3 regions of the Streptomyces sp. NPDC059696 genome follow, and region 1 is predicted to be linked to each of the others. Evidence: riboswitches for the same ligand, from Rfam matches in the RefSeq annotation. Region 1 holds a riboswitch; each other region holds the start of a gene.
What was found. Region 1 has a riboswitch for cyclic di-AMP ahead of ACFV20_RS21120 (M23 family metallopeptidase). Riboswitches for the same ligand answer to the same signal wherever they lie in the genome.

Region 1 (6,102 bases):
GGACCGGCAGAAATCCGCGGTCCGAACAACCGCTCAGCGATCGAGGGGACGTACATGCCCATGGGTCACACGGCCACAGCCCAGGCAGGCTCCGGAGGCCTGACAGCGACCGAGCACCGCCTGGCCAACGGCCTGCGCGTGGTGCTCTCCGAGGACCACCTGACCCCCGTCGCGGCGGTGTGCCTCTGGTACGACGTCGGTTCACGCCATGAAGTCAAGGGGCGTACCGGCCTGGCTCACCTTTTCGAGCACCTCATGTTCCAGGGCTCCGCGCAGGTCAAGGGCAATGGTCATTTCGAGCTCGTCCAGGGCGCGGGCGGCTCGCTGAACGGCACGACCAGCTTCGAGCGGACCAACTACTTCGAGACCATGCCCGCCCACGAGCTGGAGCTCGCCCTCTGGCTCGAGGCCGACCGCATGGGCTCGCTGCTGACCGCGCTCGACGACGAGTCGATGGAGAACCAGCGCGACGTCGTCAAGAACGAGCGCCGCCAGCGCTACGACAACGTCCCGTACGGCACCGCCTTCGAGAAGCTGACCGCCCTCATGTACCCGGAGGGCCACCCGTACCACCACACGCCGATCGGCTCGATGGCCGACCTGGACGCGGCGACGCTGGAGGACGCGCGCGCCTTCTTCCGCACCTACTACGCGCCGAACAACGCCGTGCTGTCCGTGGTCGGCGACATCGACCCGGAGCAGACCCTCGCCTGGGTCGAGAAGTACTTCGGCTCCATCCCCGGCCACAACGGCAAGCCCGCCCCCCGCGACGGCTCGCTGCCGGAGATCATCGGCGAGCAGCTGCGCGAGGTCGTCGAGGAGGAGGTCCCGGCCCGTGCCCTGATGGCCGCCTACCGCCTGCCGCACGACGGCACGCGGGAGTGCGACGCGGTCGACCTGGCCCTCACCGTCCTCGGCGGCGGCGAGTCCTCCCGCCTCTACAACCGCCTCGTGCGCCGCGACCGCACGGCCGTGGCGGCCGGCTTCGGCCTGCTGCGGCTCGCCGGGGCGCCCTCCCTGGGGTGGCTGGACGTGAAGACCTCCGGTGACGTGGAGGTTCCGGTCATCGAGACCGCCATCGACGAGGAGCTCGCCCGGTTCGCCGAGGAGGGCCCCACGGCCGAGGAGATGGAGCGCGCCCAGGCCCAGTTGGAGCGCGAGTGGCTGGACCGGCTCGGCACGGTCGCGGGCCGCGCCGACGAACTGTGCCGGTACGCCGTGCTGTTCGGCGACCCGCAGCTGGCCCTGACCGCGGTCCAGCGCGTGCTGGAGATCACGCCGGAGGAGGTCCAGGAGGTCGCCAAGGCCCGCCTGCGGCCCGACAACCGTGCGGTCCTCGTCTACGAGCCGACCGCCCCCGCAACCCCCGCCGACCAGGACGAGAACGAGGAGGCGGCCCGGTGACCGAGCTCGCCACGATGGACTTCCACCCCCGGCCGCAGGCGGGCGACGCCAAGCCGTGGGCCTTCCCCGCCCCCGAGCGCGGCGCGCTCGGCAACGGCCTGACGGTGCTGCGCTGCCACCGCCCCGGCCAGCAGGTCGTCGCCGTGGAGGTGCTGCTCGACGCCCCCCTGGACGCCGAGCCCGCCGGCCTCGACGGTGTGGCCACGATCATGGCCCGGGCGTTCTCCGAGGGCACCGACAAGCACTCCGCCGAGGACTTCGCGGCCGAGCTGGAGCGTGCCGGCGCCACCCTCGACGCGCACGCCGACCACCCCGGTGTCCGGCTCAGCCTGGAGGTGCCGGCCTCCCGGCTCGCCAAGGGGCTGGGGCTGATCGCCGACGCCCTGAGGGCGCCCGCGTTCGCCGACAGCGAGGTCGAGCGGCTGGTGAACAACCGCCTCGACGAGATCCCGCACGAGCTGGCCAACCCCTCGCGCCGCGGCGCGAAGGAGCTCTCCAAGGAGCTGTTCCCGGCGGACTCCCGCATGTCGCGGCCGCGGCAGGGCACCGAGGAGACCGTCGCCGCGATCGACTCCGCGGCCGTACGCGCCTTCTACGAGAAGCACGTCCGTCCCGCCACCGCCACCGCCGTGGTCGTCGGCGACCTCACGGGCATCGACCTCGACGCCCTGCTCGCGGACACGCTGGGCGCCTGGACGGGCTCCCCGGCGGAGCCGCGGCCGGTGCCGCCGGTGACCGCCGACGACACCGGCCGGGTCGTCATCGTGGACCGCCCCGGCGCCGTCCAGACGCAGCTGCTGATCGGCCGGATCGGTCCCGACCGGCACGACCGCGTGTGGCCGGCGCAGGTGCTCGGCACGTACTGCCTGGGCGGCACCCTCACCTCGCGCCTGGACCGCGTCCTGCGCGAGGAGAAGGGCTACACCTACGGCGTCCGGGCGTTCGGCCAGGTCCTCCGGTCCGCCCCGGACGGCACCGGTGCCGCGCTGCTCGCCATCAGCGGGTCCGTGGACACCCCCAACACCGGCCCCGCCCTGGAGGACCTCTGGACGGTGCTGCGCACCCTGGCCGCGGAGGGCCTGACCGACGCCGAACGGGACGTCGCCGTGCAGAACCTGGTCGGCGTGGCGCCGCTCAAGTACGAGACGGCGGCGGCCGTCGCGAGCACGCTGGCCGACCAGGTCGAGCAGCACCTGCCCGACGACTACCAGGCCACGCTGTACCGGCAGCTCGCTGCGACCGGCACCGTGGAGGCCACCGCGGCGGCCGTCAGCGCCTTCCCGGTGGACCGCCTGGTGACGGTCCTCGTCGGTGACGCGGCGCAGATCAAGGCCCCCGTGGAGGCCCTCGGCATCGGCGAAGTCACCGTCGTCTCCGCCGAGTAGCAGCCGAGGAGCGGCAGGCACGCGCAGGGGCCCTGGATGTCTTTGAAGGCACCAGGGTCCCTTTGTGCCCGAATTGGTATGGGAGTTGCCTGTCTGACCTGTGGGATGCGCTACAAAAGCCGGGATTCGTTTGGGAATTGAAAGCGGCGCCGCTTAGCGTCGTCCGGGCTGTTCGTCAGGCAGTGCGCCGCGCCCGCGGCACCGGACAGTCATCGCCGAGTCCCCGTACGGCGCGAGCCAGGGGAGCCGGGGACCCACCGCAGTCCCTGGGGTGAATCGGACTCCCGCGCGTGCCGCGAGGGAGCCCGTAGGAGACCTTCCTGCTCCGAACCCGTCAGCTAACCCGGTAGGCGAGAGGGAAGGAAAGGATCAGCCACCACATGGCGTTCACTCGCGCCACCGGGAAGCACCGGCGTCCCAGCAGGATCCAGCGCGGCACCGCCCGTGCGGCAGGCGTGGCGGCCCTCGCCACCACCGGCGTGATCGGCACCGTGGCGGCCCCCGCGGCCTTCGCCGCCGAGCCCAGCGCGGAGCAGACGGGTCTCACCCCGGTCGTCACCATGGGCGACACCGTCGCCCAGCAGATCGACGCCCAGGCCGTCGCGCAGCATCAGGCCGCCGAGGAGGCCGCCGCCAAGCAGAAGGCCGAGGAGGCCGCCCGCAAGCGGGCCGCCGAGGTGGCCGAGCGGGCCAAGGAGGCGGCCGAGAAGGCCCGTGCGGCCAAGGAGCGCGCCGCCCGCGAGGCCGAGCGCAAGCGCCTCAACGCCTTCGTGGCCCCGATCTCCGGCTCGTACGTGTCCACCGCCTACAAGGCCAGCAGCGGTCTGTGGTCCTCCGGCAGCCACACCGGCGTGGACTTCCACGCCGCCAGCGGCACCTCCGTCCACGCGGTCGGCATGGGCGAGGTCGTCGAGGCCGGCTGGGGCGGCTCCTACGGCAACAACATCGTGATCAAGATGAACGACGGCACGTACACCCAGTACGGCCACCTGTCGTCCATCGGCGTCTCGGTCGGCCAGAAGGTCACCCCCGGCCAGCAGATCGGCCTGTCCGGCGCGACCGGCAACGTCACCGGCCCGCACCTGCACTTCGAGGCCCGTACGAGCCCCGAGTACGGCTCGGACATCGACCCGGTCGCCTACCTCCGTTCGCACGGCGTCAGCCTCTGACCGGAAGCTCGTCGCCGTTTTCGAAAGCCCCGGCTCCCCGAGCCGGGGCTTTCGGCGTTCGCGCACCGCGTGACGGCACCCCGGTCGCCTCCGGGCGGCTCCTCGGATGTCCGCTGTCCAAAAAATATCCATGGATTCCCGCTGGCCGTCGGAAATTCCGGCTCATTGCAATAGAGTCACGGAACACGCGCCGCTCGCCGGCGTTTCACGGGGATTAAGCGGAGGTCGGTCATGCGTATTCCCGCGCACTCGGTGTGCACCGCCATCCGGGACGACATCGTCGCGGGGGTCCACGCGCGCGGCAGCCGGCTCACCGAGGAACTCCTGGCCCGCCGATACGGCGTCTCGCGGGTACCGGTCCGGGAGGCGCTGCGCACGCTGGAGGCCGAGGGCTTCGTGGTGACCCGCCGGCACGCGGGCGCGTGCGTGGCCGAACCCACCGAGCAGGAGGCGGCCGACCTGCTGGAGATGCGGATGCTCCTGGAGCCGCTCGGTGCGGCCCGAGCCGCCCAGCGCCGCACCGAGGCGCATCTGAAGGTCCTGCGCGGCCTGGTCCGCCTGGGCCAGGACCGGGCCCGTCGCGGCACCAGCGACGACCTGCGCTCCCTGGGCGTGTGGTTCCACGAGACGCTCGCCCAGGCCTCCGGCAGCCCCGCCCTGACCTCGATGCTCACCCAGCTCCGCCACAAGATCACGTGGATGTACGCCGTGGAGGCGCCGCTCAGCCCGGTGGAGTCCTGGACGGAGCACGGCGCGATCGTGGACGCGGTGGCGCGTGGGGACGGCGAGCGCGCGCGGGCGGTCACGGCGCTGCACATCGAGCGCGCGACCGGAGCGCACCGCCTGCGGATCGGCCCCGCGGCGGAACGGGCCGATCGCGTGAGGAAATCGCAACATGCCGTAAACACGGAGAGCCTGCGGCATTAACACGGCGGCCGTATACAAAGAGGGGGAAATTCCCCGAGTTCTTCGACGTGTGTTCTCGTGGGATTAATTTCCGCTGCCTGGCCGCGGAAATCGCTTCTCCCTGACGATCGCCAATGGCGAAGGGCCCGCCCGGTGAATTCGGACGAGCCCTTCACTGTGCGCCGGATCGGGCGCCGGGGAAATCAGACGGTCTCGGGCAGTTCCTCGAGACCCTCGGAGACCAGCTTCGCCAGCCGGTCGAGGGCGGCGTCCGCGCCCTCGGCGTCGGAGGCGAGGACGATCTCCTCGCCCCCCTGGGCGCCGAGGCCCAGGACGGCCAGCATCGAGGCCGCGTTGACGGGGTTGCCGTCAGCCTTGGCGATCGTCACCGGGACGCCTGCGGCCGTGGCGGCTCGGACGAAGATGGAGGCGGGGCGGGCGTGGAGGCCCTCGGCCCAGCCGACGTTGACGCGGCGCTCAGCCATGTGTTGCTGCCCTTCGGTGTTCAGGGTTGTCTAGACCAGTTTCCCATATGGTGAAGCCCACCCGGAGCGGTCCTGTCGTTCCGCTCCGGAAGGTGCCGTCGGATCGCGGCCTCGACCCGACTGACGCCCTCCACAGACTGCCTCGCGCCGTTGTCAGGCGCTAGCCGTACTCTGGGGCCCATGCAGACCTCGCCGGACCGGCACGAGTATCCCGCCCACTGGGAAGCCGACGTGGTGCTGCGCGACGGAGGCACCGCGCGCATCCGGCCCATCACCGTTGATGACGCCGATCGCCTGGTCAGCTTCTACGAGCAGGTCTCCGACGAGTCGAAGTACTACCGCTTCTTCGCGCCGTACCCTCGCCTGTCCGCCAAGGACGTCCACCGCTTCACGCACCACGACTTTGTGGACCGGGTGGGACTCGCGGCCACGGTCGGCGGCGAGTTCATCGCCACCGTACGCTACGACCGGATCGGCGCAGACGGAACGCCCGCGTCCGCACCCGCCGACGAGGCCGAGGTCGCCTTCCTCGTGCAGGACGCCCACCAGGGCCGCGGGGTCGCCTCCGCCCTGCTCGAACACATCGGAGCCGTCGCCCGCGAGCGCGGCATCCGCCGCTTCGCCGCCGAGGTGCTGCCCGCCAACACCAAGATGATCAAGGTGTTCACGGACGCCGGCTACACCCAGAAGCGCAGCTTCGAGGACGGCGTCGTCCGTCTGGAGTTCGACCTCGAACCCACCGACCGCTCCCTC
Region 2 (6,102 bases), on a different contig from region 1:
GACCGGGACGAGCTGCTGCACCTGCACTGGGGCCCCCGCATCGGCCCGGCCGACGCCGAGGCCCTCGCCCTGCGGCCGCTGCCGGACTACTGGCCCTTCGAATCGCCGCTCGACGGGCGCGAGGAGTACCCGGTCGAAGGCGGCCCCCGCTTCGTACGCCCCGCCCTGTCGGTACGCACGGCCGAGCGGCGGGGCACCGAGTGGGCCTACCAGGGGCACGACGCCGAGGACGGCGAGCTGCGGCTGCGCTTTCGCGACGGCGACCTGGACATCACGCTGCACTACCGGATGCGCCCCTCGACGGACGTCGTCGAGCGCTGGGTGACGCTGGCCAACCGGGGACCGGCCGTCGAACTGCTGCGCGCCGACTCCGCCACCTGGACCCTGCCCGACCGCGACACCTGGCGGCTCTCCCAGCTGCACGGCCGCTGGGGCGCCGAGTCCCGGCTGACCCGCTCCGTCCTCACCCACGGCGAGAAGGTCATCGGCAGCCGTCGCGGCCACACCTCCCACCAGCACCTGCCGTGGGTCGCCCTCGACACCGAGGCCACCGAGGAGCACGGCGAGGTCTACAGCTGCGCCCTGGGCTGGTCCGGGTCCTGGCGCATCGCCGTGGCCCAGCTCCCGGACGCGCGCGTGCAGATCACCGGCGGGGCCGGCCACGACGACTCCGGCCTGCTGATGCTGGGCACGGGGGAGTCGTACACGACCCCCGTCTTCGCCGGGCTCTGGAGCGACGGCGGCTTCGGCGGGGCGAGCCGCGCCTGGCACGCCTACCAGCGGACCCATGTGATCCCTGACGCCGGACGAGACCGGCCGGTGCTCTTCAACTCCTGGGAGGCCACCGAGTTCGACATCTCCGAGGAGCAGCAGCGGGCGCTCGCCGAGCGGGCCGCGGCCCTGGGTGTCGAACTGTTCGTGGTCGACGACGGCTGGTTCGGGGCCCGCACCAGCGACCGGGCCGGCCTCGGCGACTGGACCCCGAACCCCGACCGATTCCCGGGCGGACTGAAGCCGCTCGCCGACCATGTGCACGGCCTCGGCATGCAGTTCGGGATCTGGGTGGAGCCCGAGATGGTCAACCCGGACAGCGACCTGTACCGGGAACACCCCGACTGGGTTCAGTATCAAACAGGGCGAAAGCGGACGGAGTTCCGCAATCAGCTCGTACTGAACCTCGCCCGCGAGGATGTCCGGGAGTATCTGTGGGAGCGGCTCGACGGGCTCCTCTCCGGTGCGCCGATCGACTACGTGAAGTGGGACTTCAACCGCTGCTTCACGGATGCCGGATGGCCGGACGACGCCTATCCGCAACGGCTGTGGGCCGACCATGTCCACGGGCTGTACGCCTTGCTGGACCGGCTGCGGGCCGCCCATCCGGGGGTGGCCTTCGAGTCGTGCTCGGGCGGCGGCGGGCGGATCGACCTCGGTGTGCTGAGCCGCACGGACCAGGTGTGGACCTCCGACAACACCGACCCCCTGGACCGGCTCGCCATCCAGCACGGCTTCAGCCAGATCCATCCGGCCCGGGTCATGGCCGCCTGGGTCACGGACAGCCCGAACGCCATGCTCAACCACCGGGCCAGCTCGCTGCGGTTCCGCTTCGTCAGCGCCATGGCCGGGGTGCTCGGAGTCGGCGGTGACCTCACCGGGTGGACGCCCGCGGAACTCGCCGAGGCGGGCGAGTGGGTGGCGCTGTACAAGGAGATCCGGCCCCTGGTGCAGCGCGGTGACCTGTACCGGCTGCGGCCCCCGCAGGGCGGGCTGAGCGCCGTGCAGTACGTCCTCGGCGACGAGACGGTCGTCCTCGCCTGGCTCCAGGCGCAGCGCTACGGCGAGCCGGTGCCGGCGCTCCGGCTGCGCGGCCTCGATCCGGCAGCATCGTACGAATGCCTCGAAACGGGCGAAGTTCACCGCGGAGCGCTCCTTCTGCACCACGGGCTGCGCGTCGGCCTGCGCGGAGACCTGGACGCCGCGGTCGTCCGGCTTAAGCGGAAGTAGCCGTTCTGTCCGAATAGGGAATTACGGCCGCTAAGGCCTAACGTGCCCCGATCGTAAAGGAGATGGAATCGGGGCGCGTGACCATCGTCATATTCGTGACGATCCGCTGTCGCCATGTTCACGTAATCCCCGCACGGAGCAGGGTTATTGCGCGAAGCGGGAGATCGGTCATCCACGCTCGGTGACAGCACACGTGCCCATGTGTCGGGAAAAAACGGCCTCACGCGCAACCGCAAGCTTGTCCCTTTGCGTCTCGGTCGCTTACGTTCCACACCAATCCGGACGGACGCCTAATCCTGCCGCCGCCCGGAGCCCGCACACACTGACCCGACGCACGGCAGGAGCGGGGGACCCACAGGTAAGACGCCTGTTCCGGTTCCCGGAACGGCTTGGGGTTAAGCCGCGCCCCGGCGCGGCCGGGCATCTCCAGCCCGCACCCGACAGCTCACCTCGCAGGCGACGGAGAGGAATTCGCCATGCCCGCGAAGGGTAAGCACCGCCGTCCCAAGACCCAGCGTTTCACCCGCTCCATCGCCGTCGCCGGAACCGGTGGAGCCGCCCTCGCCCTGCCGCTCATGGGGGCCGCCGGCGCCCATGCCGCGACGCCGCAGTCGGCTCCGGAAAAGGCCGTCCAGTCCGCTCCGGTCGCCGGGAAAAAGGCCGCCGAAAAGAACGATGGCGCCCAGACCTACACCGTGAAGGCCGGCGATTACCTCGCCCGGATCGCCGACCAGCAGAACGTCAGCGGCGGCTGGAAGAAGCTCTACGCGGACAACCGTGATGCCGTGGGCTCCGACCCCTCGCTGATCCACCCGGGCCTGAAGCTCTCGATCGGCAAGAAGGCGGCGACCGCCCCGAAGGCCTCCGCCCCCGCCGCCCCGAAGACCTCGGCCCCGAAGACCTCGGCCCCGAAGCCCTCCGCCGCCGAGTCGGCCCCGAAGGCGCAGAGCGCCGCGAAGCCGGCCGCCGCCCAGCCCGCCGCCGAGAGCAACTCCACCGGCTACACGCTGCCGGTGGCCGGTGCCGCGGTCGGCACCCCGTACCACATGTCCGGCAGCATGTGGTCCAGCGGCTACCACACCGGTGTCGACTTCGTCGTCCCGACCGGCACGTCCCTCAAGGCCGTCGGCGCCGGCACGGTCGTCTCCGCCGGCTGGGGCGGGGCCTACGGCAACCAGGTCGTCATCAAGCTGAACGACGGTCACTACGCCCAGTACGCCCACCTGTCGCAGCTCTCCGTGTCGGCCGGCCAGAGCGTCACCGCCGGACAGCAGGTCGGCCTCTCCGGGGCGACCGGCAACGTGACCGGACCGCACCTGCACTTCGAGATCCGCACCACGCCGGACTACGGCTCGGACGTGGACCCGGTCGCCTTCCTGCGCTCGCACGGCGTCTCCGTCGGCTGACCCACCGCACGACCACCTGCCTGACACGCCTCCGAAGGCCGGACCCCGATCCCCGGGTCCGGCCTTCGGTGTGCGCACGTCCCGATGGCCTGCCGGTCCGTCCGGGGCCTTTTCCGGATCAGCGGGTTCCGGGTCTGACGGCTCACCCCGAAACATCCGTGACAAGCGGGGTATTCCGGAGTTGGCGAACACTTGAGGAGTGGCTTATCTCACCGCCCGTCAATCCTTTCCTACGGTCGCGTAAGTCACATTCAAAGGTGAATCATGAGCTGCTGTGGCAGACGATTCGAAGAGTGACAGCAGAGCAGTGATCGGGTCGTACGTGGCGCTGGGGGACAGCTTCACCGAGGGCGTCGGTGATCCCGGCCCCGACGGGGCATTCGTCGGCTGGGCCGACCGGTTCGCCGTCCTGCTCGCCGACCGCAGGCCCGAGGGAGACTTCCGGTACGCCAATCTCGCCGTACGCGGAAAGCTCCTCGACCAGATCGTGGCGGACCAGGTTCCGCGGGCCGTCGACATGGCCCCCGACCTCGTCTCGTTCTGCGCCGGGGGCAACGACATCATCCGGCCCGGCACCGACCCGGACGAGGTGGCCGAGCGCTTCGAACGGGCGCTGGCCCAGCTCACCGCCGTGTCCGGCACGGTCATGGTGACGACCGGGTTCGACACCCGCGGGGTGCCCGTGCTCAGGCATCTGCGCGGCAAGATCGCCACGTACAACGGACATGTGCGGGCCATCGCCGACCGGTACGGCTGCCCGGTGCTCGACCTGTGGTCCCTGCGCAGCGTGCAGGACCGCCGGGCCTGGGACGCCGACCGGCTGCACCTGTCGCCCGAGGGGCACACGCGCGTGGCGCTGCGCGCGGGCCAGGTGCTCGGCCTCGACGTGCCGGCCGACCCCGAGCAGGCGTGGCCGCCGCCGCCCCCGCGCGGTGCGCTCGACGTGCGGCGGGACAACGTCGCCTGGGCACGCGAGTTCCTGGTGCCGTGGATCGGGCGCCGGCTGCGCGGGCAGTCGTCGGGCGACCACGTGACGGCCAAGGGCGCGCTGTCGCCGGACGACATCAGGATGCGGATCGCGGCGGTGGCGTGAGAGCGGCTCCCGCCCGTGCGGGCCGCGCCGGGCGGAACACCGGCCCGGCCCGCACGGGCGGGGACGTCGCGCCCGGCGCGGCGAGAGGGCGTGCCGGGCCTCGCGGGGCGGGCGGCGCTTTGCGCAGCCCCCTAGGGAGCCGGCCGCTCCTGTGCCAGACCCAGTTCGCGGGCCAGCGCCTCCTCCACCCACTGCTGGGCCCGGGTGCGCGGCACCGCCCCGGCGTAGGACGTCAACTGGACGGCCAGGCCGTCGAGGAGAGCGGTCAGCCGCAGGGCCGTGCCGGCCGGGTCCGGACAGCGGAACTCACCCGCCGCCACACCCTCCGCGATCACCTCGGCCAGGGCCGCCTTCCACTGCCGGTCGAGATCCTGGGCGACCTCCCGCAGCGCCGGGTCGCGCAGCGCCGCCGCCCAGCCCTCGATCCACAGGCGCCAGCCCTTGGCCTGCCCCGTCGGGGCGTACCACCGTACGGCCGACCGCAGCCGGCGCAGTGCGGGCGAACGGCGGCCCAGCAGCCTGCGCAGATGGGCCAGATCGCCCTCCGCCGCGTGCCGGAACGCCGCGGCGACCAGCTGCTCCTTCGTCGAGAAGTGGTAGAGGACCAGCGCGTTGCTCACGCCGAGCGCCGAGGCCACGTCGGCGATCCTGACCGCCGCCACACCCCTCGCCTCGATCTGCTCGATGGCGGCCCGCAGCAGATCCCCGCGCCGCTCGGCCACACTCAACCGGACTCTCGTCACGCCGTCACCCTACCCACGCGCGTGCGGCCCCTCGACGGGGTGTTCCGGCCGGTCCGGCGGGGCCCGCCACGGACGTCGGCGCGGGTCCTGGCGGCTGCCTCAGCGGAACCAGCCGAAGCGCTCCGCGATCAGCGGCAGCCGGTCGGCCGCGATCGCGTGGGCGGCGGCCCGCGGTGTCGTCCCCTCGGCGCGTGCGCGGTCCAGCATCCGTTCGACCAGGGCACGCATCGACCGGCGGGTGTGGGCGAACGCCTCCTCGGCGTCGGCGCCGACGTCCCCGAACAGCGTCCACCACCACCAGGCGTTGGTACCCGAGTTGACCACGACGTCCGGCAGCACGGTCACCCCGCGCGCGGCCAGCAGCAGCTCCGCCTCCGGGCGCACGGGCATGTTGGCGGCCTCCACGACCCAACGGGCGGTGATCCGCTCCTGGTTGGCGTCGTCGATCGCGTACGACACGGCGGCCGGTATCAGCACGTCCGCGTCGGCCGACAGCCAGGCCTCGCCCGGCAGTTCGCGGTCGCCGGGGCGCAGCGCGGAGCGGTCGACCGTGCCGTGGGCGTCCCTGGCCGCGAGCAGCGCCTCGACGTCGAGGCCCGCCGCGTTGGCGACGGTGCCCTTGAGGTCGGCGACGGCCACGACCGTGAGCCCCGCGCGGGCGAGGAAGCGCGCGGTGGCGCCGCCCATGGTGCCGAGACCCTGGAGAGCCACCCGCGTCCCGGTGCGCGGCACACCGGCCCGGTCCAGGGCGGTCAGGGCCGCCTCGGCCACACCGCAGCCGCCGACCAGCTCGTCCAGACCGATGCCGTCGACCTCGACGGCGAACGCGTCCCGCAGGCGCGCCCGGGCCTCGTCCTCG
Region 3 (6,102 bases), on a different contig from region 1:
GATCCGATCGCGCGCTCCGGCAACTCCGGCAACTCCACCGGTCCGCACCTGCACTTCGAGGTACGGCCGGGCGGCGGCTCGGCGATCGACCCGCTCCCGTGGCTGCGCAGCCACGGCATCGACCCGACGTAAACGTCCCGGCAGCCGCAGCCTCAGCCCCCACCCGCACCGAGCGTCCCGGCCGCCTCCGCCCCCACCCGCACCGAGCGGCGTCCCGGCAGCCACAGACACAGCCCCCGCCCGCGTCGAGCGCGCAGGGGCCGGCTGGTTCACCTCACGGTGCTACAGCTTCTCCACCGGTGCGTACCGCAGCAGCAGCCGCTTCGGCTTGGTGTCGCCGAAGTCGATCGTCGCCTCGGCGTTGCCGCCCGTGCCCTTGACCGCGACGACGGTGCCGAGTCCGAACTGGTCGTGGGTGACCCGGTCCCCGACCGCCAGTGACACCGCCGGCTTCTCGGAGGTGCGGCGCGTGGCGAAACCGGAGGCGCCCGACGCCGACGAGCGCGAGCGGGACGACGACAGCGAGGCCGCCACCGCCGAGACCGGTCCGGAGGACGCGGGCGCGGTCGCTCCCGTCCGCTTCCACTCCACGTGGGCCGGGGGGATCTCCTCCAGGAACCGCGAGGGCGGGTTGTAGGAGGGCTGGCCCCAGGCGCTGCGCAGGGTGGACCGCGTCAGATACAGCCGCTCCCGCGCGCGCGTGATGCCGACGTAGGCCAGGCGCCGCTCTTCCTCCAGCTCCTTGGTCTGGCCGAGGGCGCGCATGTGCGGGAAGACGCCGTCCTCCATGCCGGTCAGGAAGACGACCGGGAACTCCAGGCCCTTGGCGGTGTGCAGGGTCATCAGCGTGATGACGCCGTCGCCGTCCTCCTCGTCGGGGATCTGGTCGGAGTCGGCGACCAGGGCGACCTGTTCGAGGAAGTCGGACAGGGAGGCCTGCTCGTCCTCGCCGCGCTCCTGCTCGAACTCCATGGCGACGGCGGCGAGTTCCTGGAGGTTCTCGATCCGGGTCTCGTCCTGCGGGTCGGTGGAGGCCTGGAGTTCGGCGAGGTAGCCGGTGCGCTCCAGGACGGCTTCCAGCACCGTGGCCGGTCCGGCGCCGGACTCGACGACGGTGCGCAGGTCCTCCATCAGCGTGTTGAACCGCTTGACGGCGTTGGTGGAGCGCGCGGCCATGCCGTACGCCTCGTCGACACGCTTGAGCGCCTGCGGGAAGCTGATCTTCTCGCGCTGAGACAGGGCGTCGATCATCGCCTCGGCGCGGTCGCCGATGCCCCGCTTGGGGACGTTGAGGATCCGGCGCAGCGGCACCGAGTCCTCGGGGTTGGACAGCACGCGCAGGTAGGCCAGGACGTCCCGGACCTCCTTGCGCTCGTAGAAGCGGACTCCGCCGACGACCTTGTAGGGCAGGCCGACGCGGATGAAGACCTCTTCGAAGACACGGGACTGGGCGTTGGTGCGGTAGAAGACGGCGACGTCGCCGGCCTTGGCCTCGCCGGCGTCCGTGAGGCGGTCTATCTCGTCGGCGACGAACTGCGCCTCGTCGTGCTCGGTGTCGGCGACGTACCCGGTGATCGTGGCGCCCGCGCCCGCGTTGGTCCACAGGTTCTTGGGGCGGCGGGACTCGTTGCGCTCGATGACGGCGTTGGCGGCGCTGAGGATCGTCTGCGTGGAGCGGTAGTTCTGCTCCAGCAGGATGGTCGTCGCGTCCGGGTAGTCCTCCTCGAACTGGAGGATGTTGCGGATCGTCGCGCCGCGGAAGGCGTAGATCGACTGGTCGGCGTCACCGACCACGCACAGCTCGGCGGGCGGGATCTCGGCCTCGGGCGGCACGTCGACCGGGTGCTCCGAGGTGCCGACCAGCTCGCGGACCAGGGCGTACTGCGCGTGGTTGGTGTCCTGGTACTCGTCGACCAGGACGTGCCGGAAGCGGCGGCGGTAGTGCTCGGCGACGTCCGGGAAGGCGCGCAGCAGGTTGACCGTCGTCATGATCAGGTCGTCGAAGTCGAGGGCGTTCGCCTCGCGCAGCCGCGACTGGTACATGGCGTAGGCCTGGGCGAGGGTCTTCTCGAAGCCGTCGGTGGCCTGGGCGGCGAAGTCCTCCTCGTCGATCAGCTCGTTCTTCAGGTTGCTGATCTTGGCGCTGAAGGACTTCGGCGGGAAGCGCTTGGGGTCGAGGTCCAGGTCGCGGCAGACCAGGGCCATCAGACGCTTGGAGTCGGCGGCGTCGTAGATCGAGAAGGAGGAGGTGAAGCCGAGCTTCTTGCTCTCCCGGCGCAGGATGCGCACGCACGCACTGTGGAAGGTCATGACCCACATGGCGTTGGCGCGCGGGCCGACGAGCTGCTCGACACGCTCCTTCATCTCCCCGGCGGCCTTGTTGGTGAAGGTGATCGCGAGGATCTGGCCCGGGTGCACGTCCCGCTCGGCGAGCAGGTGGGCGATGCGGTGGGTGAGCACGCGGGTCTTGCCGGAGCCGGCGCCGGCCACGATGAGCAGCGGGGAGCCGGAGTGGACGACGGCGGCGCGCTGGTTGTCGTTCAGCCCTTCCAGCAGCGCGGCGGAGTCGATCACCGGGCGGGGGGCGCCGTCGCGGTAGTAGGCGTCCCGGTCCGGGGGCGTGTCGAACTTCCCGCCGAACAGATCGTCGGGGATCGGCTCCGGAACGTGATCGTCCTCGGGCGGCGGCGGGGGTTCGTCGGCCGGGCCCCGCTGGGCCTGGAGGTTCGCCAGGAAGTTGTCGTCAAAGAGGCTGCTCATCGCTCTCCGAGTCTAGGGCGCCCCACTGACAGACCGCCGCCGCCCTGAGAACATCCGCGGGCGCCCGGTCCTTCCGCCGACCGCCCGGCGGCGCGTTGTCGCCCTCCATGACCGCGTGATCACGCCCCGCTACGGTCCCCACATATGGGGATCTTCACCCACCAATCACCCTTGATCGCTGACTCTCGGCAACGCCCGGGGATAAGGTCACGAAAATGTATCGGGCATATCACCCATCAACCTTCACAGGGGCCACACGAGTTGGCTACCGTGCGACCAGGCCGCACGACCCCCACCGGCGAACGTCGCCGGGCCGCGCGGCCTCCGCCGAGTCCGGTGTGCCGCAGCGGCAGCCGGAGCCGGGGACCCAACCGTGAACCTGGGGTGAATCGGCCCGACTCCCTGAGCGGAGAGGCCGTAGGGCAAACCTTCCGAACCACCCGCCCGAACCCGACAGCTAACCCGGTAGGCGGAACATGGAAGGAGTCGCCTCCCTTGGCGTCGCACCGCAAGTCGCGTCCTACGGGTACGCGCATGGCAGGCATACGGACCCCCGCCCTCGCAACGGCGGCCCTCACCTCCGTGGCCCTGCTCTCCCAGTCGGCCACCGCCGCCCCCGCGGCCGACGACAAGCCCAGCCTGGAGGACGTCGAGAAGAAGGTCGACGACCTGTACCGCCAGGCCGAGTCGGCGACCGACAAGTACAACGCGGCCAAGGAGAAGACCGCGAAGCAGCGCAAGCGCGTCGACACCCTCCTCGACGACGTCGCCCAGCGCACCCAGAAGCTCAACGAGGCGCGCGAGGAGCTGGGATCCTTCGCCTCCGCCCAGTACCGCACCGGCGCCGCCGCCCCGGACACGGCGACGTTCCTGCTGGCGGACACCCCGCAGGACTACTTCGACCAGACCCAGCTGATGGACCGGATGACGGGCCGCCAGAAGGTCGCGGTCGACGACTACGTCACCCAGCAGTCCGAGACGATGAAGAAGCGCCAGGAGGCCACCGAGAGCCTCGAGACGCTCACCGACTCGCAGGACGGCCTGAAGACGGCCAAGGCCACCGTCCAGCGCAAGCTCGCCGAGGCACGCGAGCTGATGTCGAAGCTGACCGCCGAGGAGAAGGCCCGGCTCGCGGCGATCGAGAAGGAGAAGCGGGCGGAGGCCGCCCGCAAGGCCGACGAACTGGCCCGGCAGCAGGCCGCGCGGCAGCAGGCCCAGGAGGAGGCCTCCCGACAGCAGGACGGCGGGACCGCCTCGTCGGGCTCCACGGGCTCCGGCTCGACCTCCTCCACACCCCCGGCCGACTCCTCGTACGCCACCAAGGCCGACAAGGCGCTGGCCTTCGCCCGCGCCCAGATCGGCAAGCCGTACGTGTGGGGCGCCGTCGGCCCCGGCTCCTACGACTGCTCGGGCCTGACCCAGGCCGCGTGGAAGGCCGCGGGCGTCACCCTGCCGCGCACGACCTACGACCAGGTGAACGCCGGCACCACGGTTCCGCTCTCCCAGGCCCAGCCCGGTGACCTGGTCTTCTTCTACGACGACGTCACCCACGTCGGGATCTACATCGGAAACGGCATGATGATCCACGCCCCGAAGCCCGGCACGTACGTCCGCGAGGAGTCGATCTACTACGACGGCGAATCGGCGATCCACAGCGTGGTCCGCCCGGCCTGAGAGGCCTCCGCGGGGAGGCTCAGGAGCTGGACGGCGGCGACGGCTGCGCCCTGAACGAGGGGGCGCAGCCGGCCACGCGTGGAGATCAGTTGCATCCGGACATGGTGTAGGTGTTGTCGACGACGACAGTGCTCCCGGACTTCATGTAGGAGTACGCCTCGCCGCAGCCGCCGCGTTTCTGATAGACGGGCCCGGCGTAGGTGCTGTACGTGCCGAAGTCCTCGGCGTGAGGCGTGTCGGTGAAGTTGTCCTTCAGCCGGATGCCCATGGAGCGCGCGGAGCCGGTGTCATTGAAGAGGACACCGCAGATGTACTTGTCGTACAGCTTGTTGCTGCCGCTGTACTTGCCGTTCCACCACAGGTAGAGGCTGGCGTTATTGCCGTAGCGCGCGGCGCCGGCGGAGATCGTGTAGCCGGAGCCGCACACGTTGGCGGCGGCCGCGGTCACGGTGGCGTCGGCCCGCAGAAGAGCCGCGCCCTCGGCGCCTTCGATCATCTTGAGGCCCGTGTTGCCGCCTAGGGCGATGACCTTCGGTTCCTCGGCGCCTAAGCCGGAGGCGGCGCTGGCGCTGGTCGCGGTGACGGCAGTCATGGCCACGGCTGCGGCGACGACGGTGTTACGGAGGGCGGAACGCGTGAACACGGGGCTCCTTTGTCATGTACTCGTTTTGCGAACGAGTGAGACTTTATAGCCCTCCAGAAAGCCTGTAATAGCCTATTGAGCTGGTTTTGAGCTTGCGGAAATACGGAGCGCCGCCTTCCCTTTCCGCAGGTCGTCAAGGGACTGACTGCTTTTCGGCCACCCTTTTCCGTCGACGGCCCAGCCTGAGGGCGACGCGCCACTTCCATCAAAGGCGGTGCCGAAAACCCGGCCCGCGAGAACTCGACCGGACAGTTTCCTCGCTTCTTGGGGGCACACGCGCGTGCCCCTCACGTAACGCGCGCGCCGCTCTCTAGCATCGGCGCTATGTCCGGTCCCTCCCCGTTCGCCACCTGGTGGCCGACGTATGCGCTGGCGACCGGCATCGTGTCGGTCGGCCTGGACTCGGCGGGGTACGCCGCCCTCGCCCGCATCACCCTCGCCCTGGCCTGCGCGGCCTGGCTGCTCGCGGCCGCGGGTCTGGCCCAGCGGGCGGCGCACGGCGAGCGGCGCACGGAGACGCCGGCCGCGCTGACCATGGTGGCGGCGACCGCCGTCCTGGGTGCCGGCTTCTCCGCGGCCGGGCAGCAGACCCTGGCGGCGGCACTCCTGGCGCTCGCCATGGTGCTCTGGGCGGTGCTGCTCACCGCGGAGGCCCAGGGCCGACGCGGAACGGTGTTCCTGCGCTGCGTGGCCACCGAGGGACTCGCCGTGCTCGGCGCGACGCTCGCCGCGGCCGACGCGGCGGCCTGGCTCGCCCACGCGGCCCTCGTGCTGTTCTGGCTGGGGCTCGCGCTCTACGGCTTCGCCCTGTTCCGCTTCCAGCCCCGGCAGGTGGAGGAAGGGCGCGGGGACCACTGGCTGGCGGCCGGTGCCCTCGCCCTGTCGGCACTGGCCGGAGCGCGGCTGTTCGCCGCCGACGGCCCGCGCCTGTACCTGTGGAACGAGGAGAACGCCGACGTCCTGCGCACGACGACGGTCACGCTGCTCGTGCTGGCGCTGGCCGCCTGCGTCGCCCTGCTCCTCGC

Region 2: linked by a shared signal. The riboswitch ahead of ACFV20_RS10640 (peptidoglycan DD-metalloendopeptidase family protein) and the one ahead of ACFV20_RS21120 (M23 family metallopeptidase) in region 1 are both predicted to bind cyclic di-AMP.
Region 3: linked by a shared signal. The riboswitch ahead of ACFV20_RS01905 (NlpC/P60 family protein) and the one ahead of ACFV20_RS21120 (M23 family metallopeptidase) in region 1 are both predicted to bind cyclic di-AMP.

The regions. Positions count from the first base shown of each region.
Region 1 is NZ_JBHWFG010000018.1:113,148-119,249, forward strand. It holds gene ACFV20_RS21110 (M16 family metallopeptidase) at 61-1,404, shown strand; gene ACFV20_RS21115 (M16 family metallopeptidase) at 1,401-2,789, shown strand; cyclic di-AMP (ydaO/yuaA leader) riboswitch at 2,993-3,157, shown strand; gene ACFV20_RS21120 (M23 family metallopeptidase) at 3,170-3,958, shown strand; gene ACFV20_RS21125 (GntR family transcriptional regulator) at 4,190-4,885, shown strand; gene ACFV20_RS21130 (HPr family phosphocarrier protein) at 5,068-5,349, opposite strand; gene ACFV20_RS21135 (GNAT family N-acetyltransferase) at 5,530-6,102, shown strand, end outside.
Region 2 is NZ_JBHWFG010000007.1:272,297-278,398, forward strand. It holds gene ACFV20_RS10635 (alpha-galactosidase) at 1-2,001, shown strand, start outside; cyclic di-AMP (ydaO/yuaA leader) riboswitch at 2,317-2,473, shown strand; gene ACFV20_RS10640 (peptidoglycan DD-metalloendopeptidase family protein) at 2,478-3,407, shown strand; gene ACFV20_RS10645 (SGNH/GDSL hydrolase family protein) at 3,715-4,500, shown strand; gene ACFV20_RS10650 (TetR/AcrR family transcriptional regulator) at 4,632-5,243, opposite strand; gene ACFV20_RS10655 (Glu/Leu/Phe/Val dehydrogenase dimerization domain-containing protein) at 5,343-6,102, opposite strand, start outside.
Region 3 is NZ_JBHWFG010000002.1:12,708-18,809, forward strand. It holds gene ACFV20_RS01895 (M23 family metallopeptidase) at 1-132, shown strand, start outside; gene pcrA (DNA helicase PcrA) at 283-2,760, opposite strand; cyclic di-AMP (ydaO/yuaA leader) riboswitch at 3,076-3,247, shown strand; gene ACFV20_RS01905 (NlpC/P60 family protein) at 3,256-4,434, shown strand; gene ACFV20_RS01910 (hypothetical protein) at 4,520-5,077, opposite strand; gene ACFV20_RS01915 (hypothetical protein) at 5,402-6,102, shown strand, end outside.